4 regions of the Peribacillus aracenensis genome follow, and region 2 is predicted to be linked to each of the others. Evidence: riboswitches for the same ligand, from Rfam matches in the RefSeq annotation. Region 2 holds a riboswitch; each other region holds the start of a gene.
The links. A riboswitch is a leader RNA that binds a small molecule or an ion and turns the genes downstream of it on or off. The one in region 2 is predicted to bind S-adenosylmethionine.
Positions count from the first base shown of each region.

Region 1: another riboswitch for S-adenosylmethionine. It lies ahead of metK (methionine adenosyltransferase); the one in region 2 lies ahead of N0M92_RS11020 (O-acetylhomoserine aminocarboxypropyltransferase/cysteine synthase family protein).
Region 3: another riboswitch for S-adenosylmethionine. It lies ahead of mtnW (2,3-diketo-5-methylthiopentyl-1-phosphate enolase); the one in region 2 lies ahead of N0M92_RS11020 (O-acetylhomoserine aminocarboxypropyltransferase/cysteine synthase family protein).
Region 4: another riboswitch for S-adenosylmethionine. It lies ahead of N0M92_RS14280 (bifunctional homocysteine S-methyltransferase/methylenetetrahydrofolate reductase); the one in region 2 lies ahead of N0M92_RS11020 (O-acetylhomoserine aminocarboxypropyltransferase/cysteine synthase family protein).

Region 1 is NZ_JANZMJ010000005.1:194,565-197,699, reverse strand. It holds gene pckA (phosphoenolpyruvate carboxykinase (ATP)) at 1-805, opposite strand, end outside; SAM riboswitch class I at 1,236-1,397, shown strand; gene metK (methionine adenosyltransferase) at 1,562-2,755, shown strand; gene N0M92_RS07875 (hypothetical protein) at 2,895-3,047, shown strand.
Region 2 is NZ_JANZMJ010000008.1:166,470-169,604, forward strand. It holds gene N0M92_RS11020 (O-acetylhomoserine aminocarboxypropyltransferase/cysteine synthase family protein) at 1-1,160, opposite strand, end outside; SAM riboswitch class I at 1,260-1,366, opposite strand; gene N0M92_RS11025 (thioredoxin family protein) at 1,513-1,821, opposite strand; gene N0M92_RS11030 (toprim domain-containing protein) at 1,825-2,190, opposite strand; gene gcvH (glycine cleavage system protein GcvH) at 2,283-2,666, opposite strand; gene N0M92_RS11040 (arsenate reductase family protein) at 2,762-3,118, opposite strand.
Region 3 is NZ_JANZMJ010000033.1:4,469-7,603, forward strand. It holds gene mtnW (2,3-diketo-5-methylthiopentyl-1-phosphate enolase) at 1-1,116, opposite strand, end outside; SAM riboswitch class I at 1,222-1,373, opposite strand; gene N0M92_RS23490 (pyridoxal phosphate-dependent aminotransferase) at 1,507-2,679, opposite strand; gene N0M92_RS23495 (carbon-nitrogen family hydrolase) at 2,779-3,135, shown strand, end outside.
Region 4 is NZ_JANZMJ010000013.1:16,338-19,472, reverse strand. It holds gene N0M92_RS14280 (bifunctional homocysteine S-methyltransferase/methylenetetrahydrofolate reductase) at 1-1,264, opposite strand, end outside; SAM riboswitch class I at 1,369-1,467, opposite strand; gene N0M92_RS14275 (MOSC domain-containing protein) at 1,579-2,229, opposite strand; gene ku (non-homologous end joining protein Ku) at 2,736-3,135, opposite strand, start outside.

The DNA of each region.
Region 1 (3,135 bases), on a different contig from region 2:
CGCCTTCGATGTTGAATACGCCGTTAGAAGACCAGCCGTGCTCGTCATCGCCAATCAGTTTACGGCTCGTGTCTGCAGACAAAGTCGTTTTGCCTGTACCGGACAGACCGAAGAATAAAGCGACGTCCCCTTCACGTCCTACGTTAGCAGAGCAATGCATTGGAAGGATTCCAGCCTCTGGAAGTAAGTAGTTCATGATCGAGAAGATCGATTTTTTCATTTCTCCTGCATATTCCGTTCCGCCGATCAGGATGGTACGGCGTTCAAATGAAACGATGATGAAAGTTTCGGATGTAGTTCCGTCAACTTCCGGGTCTGCTTTGAAGTTAGGTGCAGAAAGGATTGTGAATTCAGCTTCGTGACCTCTCAATTCCTCTTCGTTTGGACGGATGAACAAAGTATGGGCGAAAAGGTTATGCCAAGCATATTCATTAACAACACGGATCGGAAGACGTGATGATTCATCTGCACCAGCGAAACCTTTAAAAACAAAAATCTCTTCTTTTGCTTTTAGGTAGTCAACTACTTTATTATATAGTTTATTGAATACATCTTCGGAAATTGGCTGGTTCACTGGACCCCAATCGATTTTATCTTTAACTGATGCTTCTTCAACGATATATTTATCTTTAGGTGAACGACCTGTATATTTGCCAGTTTCAGCTTTTACCGCACCGGTTGATGTTAGAACGCCTTCATTTCTGCTTAATACTTTTTCGACCAATTGAGGAACTGAAAGTTGAGTTTGCACATTGTTTCCTGTTAATAATTGGTGTAACTCATTAGAAACGTCTACAGAATTCATATATGAGGTACCTTCCTTTGTTTAAGTTTTTAGATTACAATTAGTATAACACATTCATTTAATTAGTCTATACTATTTCTTTTAATTTGTGATTATTTTCAGTTGGTTGCGTTAATCATTTTCATCCGGCAGGAACCGATTCAGGATTACCGCATAAACTTTCATGAAGATAATTTTATTTTAATAGGAAGTAAGTAAGCAATATATGGCTAAAGGGAAAGTCAGGATGTCGTTCCTTTTCGGATGCTCATTCCTTTATTATTAATGGCAATTTACAACATTTCTATTCGTATTTTGCATTGTAAGCCCTTCTAGGACGTTGCAACAACATGTTTTTTCAAATGAACGCCATTCTGGATGGATATCATCTTTTTAGAAAAGCATTGACAAGTTCCAGCCAGATACGATAATATCTTAAATTGTACGGATTCTCTTATCCCGAGTTGGTGGAGGGACAGGCCCTTTGAAACCCAGCAACCTGCCATAATGAACTTGACTCCAAGATCGATCGCCGAAAATAAAGCGAAGGTCTTCAAGGAATAGTGGTGATGGTGCTAACCTGAGCAAGGTAAAAACCCTTGAACGATAAGAGTGAAAGGATAGAAGACAGAATGTTAAACCTTTCCTCATTTGCCAGGGAAGGTTTTTGTGTTTTTTAATAAGTAATTCTGTGTCTATAGTTGAAACTAATGAGGGAAACGAGTTCCGTAAAATTCAGGCTTTTGCCTGCAACATACTAACTTCCAAGGAGGAAATATGATGTCAAAGAAACGTCTATTTACTTCTGAATCTGTTACAGAGGGCCATCCGGACAAAATTTGTGATCAGATTTCAGATTCCATTTTAGATGCTATCCTAGCTAAGGATGCAAATGCACGTGTTGCGTGTGAAACTAGCGTAACTACAGGTCTTGTACTTGTTGCCGGTGAAATTACAACCTCCGCTTACGTAGATATTCCGCGTATCGTTCGTGATACGATTAAAGGAATTGGCTACACACGTGCGAAATACGGTTTCGATGCTGAAACTTGTGCCGTGTTGAGTTCCATTGATGAGCAGTCTGCCGATATCGCAGCTGGTGTCGATAAAGCATTGGAAGCTCGTGAAGGAAACATGTCAGAGGAAGAAATCGATGCAATCGGTGCAGGGGACCAAGGTCTTATGTTCGGATTTGCTTGTAATGAAACAGAAGAGCTTATGCCGCTTCCGATTTCATTGGCGCATAAACTTTCATTCCGCTTGGCTCAAGTCCGTAAAGATGAAACTCTTGCTTACCTGCGCCCTGATGGTAAAACACAGGTAACTGTGGAATATGATGAAAATAACGTTCCTGTACGTGTAGATACGATCGTTATCTCTACACAGCATGATGCAGAAATTACGCTTGAACAAATTCAAGCCGATCTAAAAGAACATGTGATCGAAGCAGTCGTTCCAGCTGAATTGATCGATGCCGATACTAAGTACTTCATCAACCCGACTGGCCGTTTCGTAATTGGCGGACCTCAAGGGGATGCTGGTCTTACTGGACGTAAAATCATCGTTGATACTTACGGCGGATACGCTCGCCACGGCGGCGGTGCATTCTCTGGTAAGGATGCTACTAAAGTTGACCGTTCTGCTGCATACGCTGCTCGTTATGTTGCGAAAAACATCGTGGCAGCCGGCCTTGCCGACAAAGCGGAAGTTCAATTGGCCTACGCAATTGGTGTTGCAGAGCCAGTATCTATCTCAATTGATACGTTCGGAACTGGTACAGTTAGCGAAGAAGTCCTTGTTGACCTAGTTCGCGCTAACTTCGACCTTCGTCCAGCAGGTATCATCAAAATGCTTGACCTTCGTCGCCCGATCTACAAACAAACAGCTGCCTACGGACACTTTGGCCGTACAGATGTCGATCTTCCATGGGAACGCACGGACAAAGCAGAAACATTAAAAGCACAAGCGTAATCCATATAAAAAAGGGTGTCCCGCAATTAGCGGGGCACCTTTTTTATGGATTAATTTTGCCGTCAGCGGGAATAATTCAAGAAATCCCAAAAAAATTCAACTTACGTGCAATACGCGTGAGTCAGGGGCGTTTACAAGTTTGTTTGGGTCAACTACTCGTAAGTTAGAGCAGTTTACTCGTGAGTTAGTAGCAATTACTCGTAAGTTAGAGCAATTTACTCGTGAATTAGTAGCAATTACTCGTGAGTTAGAGCGTTTTACTCGTGAGTTAGGGCATTTACTCGTAAGTTAGAGCAATTTACTCGTGAATTAGAGCAGTATACTCGTGAGTTAGAGCGTTTTACTCGTGAGTTAGTGCAGTTTACTCGTGAGTTAGAGCA
Region 2 (3,135 bases):
AATTGTTGATGGGTCGTACTGGCTGGGTGGATGATCAAGCTCTTCGCATCCCCTACATTCGCCACATGGGACCATAATTCCACCGAATTGATAAGTTTTGCCCCAGCTTCGCGATTACCTTGTATTCCAAAAGTCACGACAGATCCAGCTCCCTTAGGCAAATATTTATCCGCAAGGGCCTTATCGGGATGATCCTCATCACCAGGATGCGAAACCCAAGTCACGGCAGGATGGTTTTTTAAATATTCAATGACAGACTTGGTGTTTGATAGATGCTCTTTCATCCTTACATGCAGCGTTTCAAGTCCAAGCGTAAACTGGAATGCACTTTGGGCACTTAGCGCAGGGCCTAAATCACGAAGTAACTGGACTCGGGCTTTCGTTATGAATGCGGCAGGTCCAACTGCCTCGGCGTATACAAGACCGTCGTAACTTGGGTCAGGCTCCGTGAAGCCAGGGTAGTTTGGCGAGTTCCAATCGAACTTCCCTCCATCCACGATGACACCGCCTAGTGTCGTTCCATTTCCCAGAAGCCATTTTGTAGCGGAATGGATGACGATGTCCGCGCCAAAATCAATTGGTCTGCAAAGATATGGTGTTGCAAAGGTATTATCGATGATTAAAGGTATGCCGGCTTCATGGGCGATTTTCGCTACCGCTTCAATATCAAGCACCCTCAAACTTGGATTACCGATCGTTTCGGCAAAAATGGCTTTAGTTCTTGGCGTAATCGCCCTTTTGAAATTTTCAGGATCATCGGGAGAAACGAACTTCACTTTGATCCCATATTTAGGAAGAGTATTTTCAAAAAGGTTATACGTACCGCCATATAATGTAGAGGCTGAAACAATCTCATCACCTGCAGCGGCAATGTTCAGGATTGAAAGTGAGATGGCAGCCATTCCGCTTGCTGTTGCCAATCCGCCGATGCCACCTTCCAATAAGGCCATTCTTTCCTCAAAAACGCTGACCGTGGGATTATGAAGCCGTGTATATATATATCCATTCTCCTTTAGGCCAAATAAATTCGCTGCATGGTCGGTGTCTTTGAACAAGTATGCATTGCTTTGGTAGATAGGAACTGCACGGGCACCTGTTTCATCAGTTTGCAGACCGCCATGAACACTCAATGTTTCGAAACGCAAGTTTTTCCCTGACATATGGTTTCACCTTTTTCTATGGATTTAGTTGGAATTATATGATATCTGGCCTTTTATAAACAAAAAAACCACTTCAACAAGAAGAGGTCTCAAGAACACACCTCATCTACCAGAGCCAACACTCTGCTGGAATTAGCACCGTATATAAAATTTATACCGGTTGCCGGGCTTCGTCGGGCCAGTCCCTCCGCCACTCTTGATAAGAACTATTAAATTTTCCCATTACTTAATTCAAAATATATCATTTTAGAATAAATCAGTCAACGAATTGTTAGAATATTCTTTGTTTAATTTCATTCTCGCATTCAAATGTCCGCAACAAAGAAACCAACCACTTGTTCTGATTGGTTTCTTAGTTGATTTCCTTAAGCAATCCGTACAAATAAGGAACGGATTGAAAGGCATATATTTTCTTGTGCAGCTTTCCTTTTTTGAAAAGCAATAAACAGGGCACACTTTCGATTTCATATGATTCGGCAATTGCTTGGACATAGTTCATATTCATTTTGCCTGCCTTCAATTCCGGGAACAGCTCCAAGGAAATCGTCAGCATCTTGGAGGCAACCTGACAAGTGCCGCATAAAGGCGTATATAAATATAAGCAAAAGGTTTCCCCATTTTCAACAGCAAGCTTACACTCTTCTTCTTTCCATTCCTGCATCAATTAGTCGTTCACCCTTTGACTTAAAAATTTCATTTTCACATTCATATTGGCAGATAGTAGCACAGTTGCGATATGATGTTCGGGTGAGCTTTCCACTTCTTTGTACATTTTATTAATATACAGGTGGTTCGCTTCCGGCATTTCCCTTCGGAACTGCTTCCTCAGCTTTTCTCCTGATTCATCTGCGTCAAAAAGGAGATAAACATCGCGATCCATCAATTCATCCACTAATTCATCCAGCTTAGTCAATGATATGGTCCCATTTGTACATCTTATTTCCACATCTTCATTTAAAACGGAGGCAACTTTTCTTCTATCGGAACTGCCTTCTACAATGATCACTTTATCGAATTCGCCCCACTCCATGTCATCACTCCATCTCATGAATTATGTGCGCAACTGCCGCTGTATAAAATGAAAAAGAGAGCAGGCCTATTCAGTCCCCCCTCTCCTTCTTTTTAACCGTTGATTAAACTCTCATACTCTTCAGCGCTCATCAAGTTTTCAATATCACTGCTATTAGATGGTTCAAGCACGACCATCCATGCCTTTTCATAAGGAGACTCATTTACATATTCAGGGTTGTCACTTAAATCTTCGTTTACTTCAACAACCTTGCCACTGATAGGTGCATAAAGCTCAGAAACGGTCTTAACGGATTCAACACTTCCAAATGGTTCGTTCGCTTTCAATTCATCGCCGATTTCCGGAAGCTCAACGAATACGATGTCCCCAAGCTCGGACTGTGCGAAAGCGGTAATCCCAATGCGCACTTTTCCATCTTCCGTTTTGACCCATTCATGTTCTTTAGTGTAACGAAGTTCTTTTGGTGTTGTCGTCATTATTAACCCTCCATATGTACATCTTATTTTATCTATTTCATTATAAGGTAGATAGTGTGTTTAAGTAAGGAATTAACCAAATATTTTGTGAAATTTCAGTTCCAAACCTGTTCGAATTGCTCTTCTTTGAAACCTACCGTCACTTTAGTGCCATCTGTAACAATCGGCCTTTTCAGAAGCATGCCATCCGTGGACAATATATCAAGCATCTCTGCTTCAGAAGCTTCTTTCAGCTTATCCTTTAATCCCAGCTCCCGATATTTTTGACCGCTAGTATTGAAGAACTTCTTCAATTCCAAATTGCTGATTTTATATAGTTTTTCTATTTCTGTTCGCGAAGGCGGATTTTCAGCAATATGGATCGCTTCATATTGCAGTTCATGATTATCCAGCCACTTCTTCGCGTTACGGCATGTGCCGCATTTTGGGTACCAATATAATGTTAAGCCCATCATTTCACCACCTATCA
Region 3 (3,135 bases), on a different contig from region 2:
GCCTTCTGCTCCGTCGGGGTGCCCGTGAACTCCCCCTCCAGCATTAATCACGCTATCGAGCCCAAAATCCTTGATCAGGTCCGGAACCATGCCCGGATGAATGCCTGCAGAAGGAACAGGGAAGGCTTTTTTCCATGAAAGTTCATCCTTTGTCAGAGCTTCAGCAATCGCCAAGGTCTCCTTTTTTTCCAGTGCGACATTTCCATAAGGGGATGGGAACAAAGATAAATCCGCACCTGATAACCTTACTAATTTACCAAGTAATAATGGATAGCCGATCCCGTAAAATGATGAAGCTGCCAATGCCCCGCTATAGGCGGGGTGCGCCATGATCGGCAACTTGATACGATCATGTTCACTCAAGGCCTGCAATACATCCAAACCATATGTATGAACGTTGAACAATAAAGCATCTGCCCCTGCTTCAGCCGCCTGCTCTGCCTTATCCAGTAATTCAAATGTTTTCCCTGATAGATTGACAGCATATAAAGTACGGTGGCCAGTGGTTTCATGGACTTCATTCAATATTCTTTTTCCCGTTTTTATTCTATCGAAAAATGGAGTCAGTTCCTGGTCGAAGAGGATCTCATCATCTTTAACTAGGTCGACGCCCCCTAATGCTTGTTGCCTCAGTTGCTCATTATGGAATGCCAGGTCTCTTCCTAATACACCTTTAAAGATGCTCATCACCAGAGGACGGTTAAATACGCCAATCTTTTCCCTTATGCCTCCAATGCCAAATTGCGGTCCGGGAAAAGCGTTTTGAATATCACCGACAAAATCCAGGTCTATGAGTTTTATTTCTCCGTCCAATGAAAGTTTGCCGAAGACAGTCGTGAGGATTGCAGGTAAATCAAGGGAAAAATTCCCTGCCGGATAGGCAATTTTAATAAGCGAACGGTATACTTTACGATTAAAGTAGCTGTTTGCCCTCTCTTCTTCCAAAAGTGGTGTCACCGATACAACGCGCCCCTTATGTTTTTCCAGTTGTTTCTGGACTAAATGTGGCAGGTCCGTCCATGTCCCGACAGTCAAACCTAGGGCAATGCTCTCTGCTTTTTTCTCATGATTTCCAGTGAAGTCATGAATTAAATAAGTAGCGACTATCTCGCTCATCTGATCACTCCTATAACACGTTAGTAAACTCTCGATGTCATTAAACTGAAATGGTCTCAAAATGGCAAAAGCCCCTTCATAAAGAAGAGGCTTTAAAAAGCCATCTTCTTATCTCCCAGCCATTGGCTGCAAGAATTAGCACCGTGCCTTGTGGATTTCAGGAAATCCGGCGAAGAATTCCGCCCCATTTTACAATGGAATTACGGTCGGTTGCTGGGCTTCATAGGGCTAGTCCCTCCACCTGCTCAAAATAAGAAAACGCTGATATATAAATTGCATTCAAGTATCGAAAGATTAAGAATTTATTTTGTATTCTGACAGGTAATCCCTACTTTGTCAATAAGTTTTAACTATTTTAACGGTGAATAAGTCGGATACCTCAATCCATCGTTAAAATAAGTTTAATGTACGTATTCGTTCCACAGCCTCTTCAAGCCGTTCTTCCGAGGTCAGCAGCCCTACCCTGACGTAACCTTCGCCAAATTCACCGAATCCATTCCCTGCGGCAACAGCTACGTGGGCATGCGCTAATAAATAGTCTGCAAAACTCTCTGACGTAAAACCTTTAGGTACCTTGAGCCAGGCAAAAAACGATGCCGCAGGCGCTTTGACATCCCAGCCGATTGCCCTCAATCCCTCAATGAAAACATTCCTTCGACCTTCGTACATCTGCACTAACTGCTCTACACAGCTCTGCGAATCAAGCAAAGCACTTGCCGCAGCTTCTTGTATCGCCGGGAAAAGACTCACATAAAGATGGTCTTGTAATAGTTCAAGAGCTTCTATTACACTCTTATTCCCCACTGCGAAGCCTACTCTCCATCCTGCCATATTGTATGTTTTCGATAGTGTGTATATTTCTATTCCTACATCCTTCGCTCCCTCCGATTGGAGAAAGCTTATCGGTTTTTTTCCGTCGAATCCGATCGCGCCATAAGCGAAATCGTGGACCACACAAATGGAATGCTCTTTTGCGAAGGAGACGGTTTCATCAAAGAAACTATCAGTTGCAGAAGCACCTGTGGGATTATTCGGATAGTTCAAGAACATCATTTTGGCTTTATCAAGTACTTCTTTATGTATGTCATCATATTTCGGAAGAAAATCATTTTCTTCTGTCAGAGGCATGAGTTCGGTCTTTGCCCGGGCTAAAACAACTCCGGAAAGATAATCGGGATAGCCGGGATCTGGAACAAGGATTGTATCACCTGGATTCAATAAACACTGCGGCAGTTCGACAAGACCTGCCTTCCCCCCGAAGAGAATCGCCACTTCGCTATTCGGATCCAGCTTGACACCGTATTCTCGTTCATAAAAGACGGCGGCAGCATCTTTCAAATATTGATGTCCCCGGAATGGCGAATATTTATGATTAATCGTTTTTTCAGCAGCCGACTGCAAACTTTTCACGATATGTTCTGGCGTCGGCTGATCAGGGTTTCCCTGGCCTAAATTAATGACATCATGTCCTTGCTCCGTGATTGCATTGACTTTTGCGACTAGTGAAGCAAAAAACTGCTTGGGCAGGTCCTGAAGCTGGCCGGATTTTTCGAATTGCAACATTTATACACCTTCTCTGAAATTTCTTGAAATTCTAGTCACAAATGATATATGTTTATCATAGTCTTGTAAAGCATTTTTTACATGTGGAGGTTTTAATCGATGAAATGGAAAATAGCTTGTATTCAAATGGATATAGCCTTTGGTCAACCGGATATCAATTTTCAGGTTGCAGAACAATGGTTGGAAAAAGCAACACGGTCAGAACCCGATATCGTCATTTTACCGGAGCTTTGGACAACAGGATACGACTTGACCAGGTTAAATGAGATTGCTGATCAGGAGGCAGAAAAAACGATTGAATTTTTAAAAACACAGGCACAAAAACACCAGATTCACATCATAGGCGGTTCCATCGCGAAAAAGACAAGCAAGGGAATCTATAACACGATGATCATCATCGATAAACATGGGAATCTCATTAAAGAATATGATAAGCTTCACTTATTTCAGTTAATG
Region 4 (3,135 bases), on a different contig from region 2:
AGTCCCCAATTTTTGAAGGGTCTCCGGTGATGATCAATATTTCGTTCAGACCCACCGTCTGCAGACCCATTAAATGTGACTGCAGTCCGATCAAATTTCGATCACGGCATGTTATATGCACCATCGGCTCTATATTCAATTGGTTTTTCAGTAAATTAGCCAGTGCATCATTCGATATCCTTGGTGAGGCAAGCGAATTATCCGCTAATGTAATGGAATCGACCCCTGCTTTTTTCAAAACCTCGGCACCAGTCATGAAGCTCTCTATACCTAACTTTTTCGGAGGATCAAGTTCAACTAGAATCGTCCTTTCTGTTTTGGCCTTTTCGAACAGGGGACGTTCCAATTCTCTATCATTCACTTCAATTATTTCTATTTCACGGGATTTCGTAAATTTCTCTTTCACAGGAGCCAAACTTCCAATCGCATTCTTTACAGCTTGAATATGCAGCGGAGTCGTTCCACAGCACCCTCCTATGATTGCGGCACCCTGCTCACGAAGTTCTAGGGCACTTGAACCGAAGTATTCAGGCACAGCTTTATAGACGAGCCTTCCATCCACATAATCCGGGAGGCTGGCATTTGGGTATATGGCAATTGATGCTTGCTTTGGCAAACTCACTTCTTCCAAGGCCCGAATCATATGATGTGGACCGAGACGGCAATTCACCCCAACAACATCGGCACCCAGTTGCTCAAGTTTTTGAAAAGCTTCATTTAAATGGATTCCATTTTGAAGATTTCCCAGTTCATGCATCGAAACATTTGCTATGATCGGCAGTCCAGTTTCATATTTAACGATTTGCAGGACGGTTTCCAGTTCTTCCAGGTCATAAAATGTTTCCAAGAGAATCCCATCAGGGTCTTCCATCAAAAGACTGTATAGCTGTTCACGAAAACCCCGTTTTATCTCTTCCATGCTTAAATCCGATTTCCTGATGCTCCGCTGTGCCCCTATGGTACCGAAGACGTATGCCTTTCCTTTTGCCGCTTTTTTAGCAAGAATGACTCCCTGGCGATTGATTCTGCTTACTTCATCTTCAATTCCATACCGTTTCAATTTGTTGAAATTGGCTCCGTATGTATTCGATTGAAGGATATCTGCACCGGCTTCCAGATAGGCACGGTGGATGGACTCTATTTGATCTGGGTTCGTACAGTTTAATTCCTCATAACATTGATCGATGCCATTCGAATACAATAAGGTCCCCATTGCCCCTTCCCCAACCAGTATTCTTTCTTTCACGTCTTTACGAAAATTCATCATTACACCCTCTCTCAAAAACAATCCTGTTTTTGTCGTATTCTATGAGTATGAGAGAAAAGGAAAAAAAACCTTCTCAAAGAAGAAGGTTTTTTGAAACATTCTCCTCATCTATCAAGCTCTGCTTGCTGGATTTAGCACCTTTGCCTAAGCTGGTTGCTGAGGTTTCTTCGGGCCAGTCCCTCCACCTCTCTCGATAAGATCCATTTATATAATTTTCATAAGATTTCAAAATTTGATTATATTTAATTTACATTAATAATCTGTCAATTTCAATACCTGATCGACATTTTTTTCACTTTTGCAAAAATCATTCAACCTTTTGCAGCTTGAACCCTCTTCAAAATCCTTTGTTTCCAGTCTTCCGCTAACGAGTCTAGTGTAAGTAAAGCCTTTGCTCCTTCCAGCCCATCTCGTTTATGAAGGAGTACCTCTGCTGCATAATGAACTGAAATTTTTTCCTGCAAACGATCTATCAGCACAATATCGTTTTGTTTATTTATCGTTCCTTCTTGAAGTACTCTTGCAAAATAACCAGTGAAACTCGTTTTCAGCACGAGTTCCAAAAACTTAGGTTCTTGATTGAAATGGGAAATGGTCGAACAAGGTATCCTCCCCTGGTTAATTTGAACAATCACTTCGCCTATTTGATAAATATCGCCAATATATGTTGTTTCTTCCCTCATCCCCGCTACGGTTAAATTTTCACCGAATGCAGGGATTTCCAGTTTTTTAGAGAATTTTTCATTCCATATTGAATAATGCTCAAAGGGGTAAAAGCACAAAACGCGATCAGGACCTCCATGGAACTTTACATTACCAACCCCATCACCAATTATACCTGATTTAGTCACTGTCACATTATCCTGTTCTTGTTTATCCATTGCTGAATAGATTTCGATATTTGAAAAAATTTCTTGTTTCGGCTTCCCGGCATGAAGTGCTTTGATTTTTCCATTTTCCATTTTGCATCTTCCATTCATATTTAATTTATATCATCCTGTATGTATAAATTATACTAAAAGTCCATTTTATTCTGTAGTATTTTATAAGAATATGAAAATGCAAAAGCCTCATGAGCTGTTAAATGGGGGAAATATCATTGATTTCCAGAAAAATTCATAGGTTTGTTTCAGTAATTTTGTTGCTATTTCAGAATTAAATATGGTAGAATATGAACACAATATATAGTCGAAAACTACAACCGTTCGCCTATATGTTGATTTTCACGATTGAATTCCTCATTGTCGCTCTTTAGGGAGCGAATTTTTTTGCCTTCATTTCCAGCCACCATTTTATTTTAATTCCATTCTGGTTCTTACATCGTGATCCACTTACATATTTGCACTTTCCTTACTATGTAAATCTCCCCCCTATTAATTCACTTTCCTTACCATTTAGAAAGCAAATTACCTTGCTAAAACAAGCAGAAAGCCGAGCGACATCATGTGTCTTCCGCTCAGCTTCCTGTTTAAGCTTGTTTCTTTTTTTTCGGTGCCACTTTCTTTCGGGTCGTCTTTTTCATTTCCGTTTCATCATGTTTCGTACGGTCAATGGATGCCTGTAATGCCTCCATTAAATCGGTTACATTGTTGGAAATTGGTTCTTTTGTTTTGGCTGGAATCGTCGTCTGTCCTGCTTTCTTTGATTCAATCAATTCAAGTAACGCGGTTCGATAGTCATCGGTGTATTTTGTCGGATCGAAAGTAGTCGTTAATTGATCTATCAATAATACAGCAGTATCGATTTCTTTTTTTACAATGGTATCGGTGGCAGGAATATTCGGAACATCCGCTGTGGGGCGAACTTCATCCGGATAATGAATCGTTTCCATCACTAAGGTATTATCAACGACTCGGATTACCGCCATT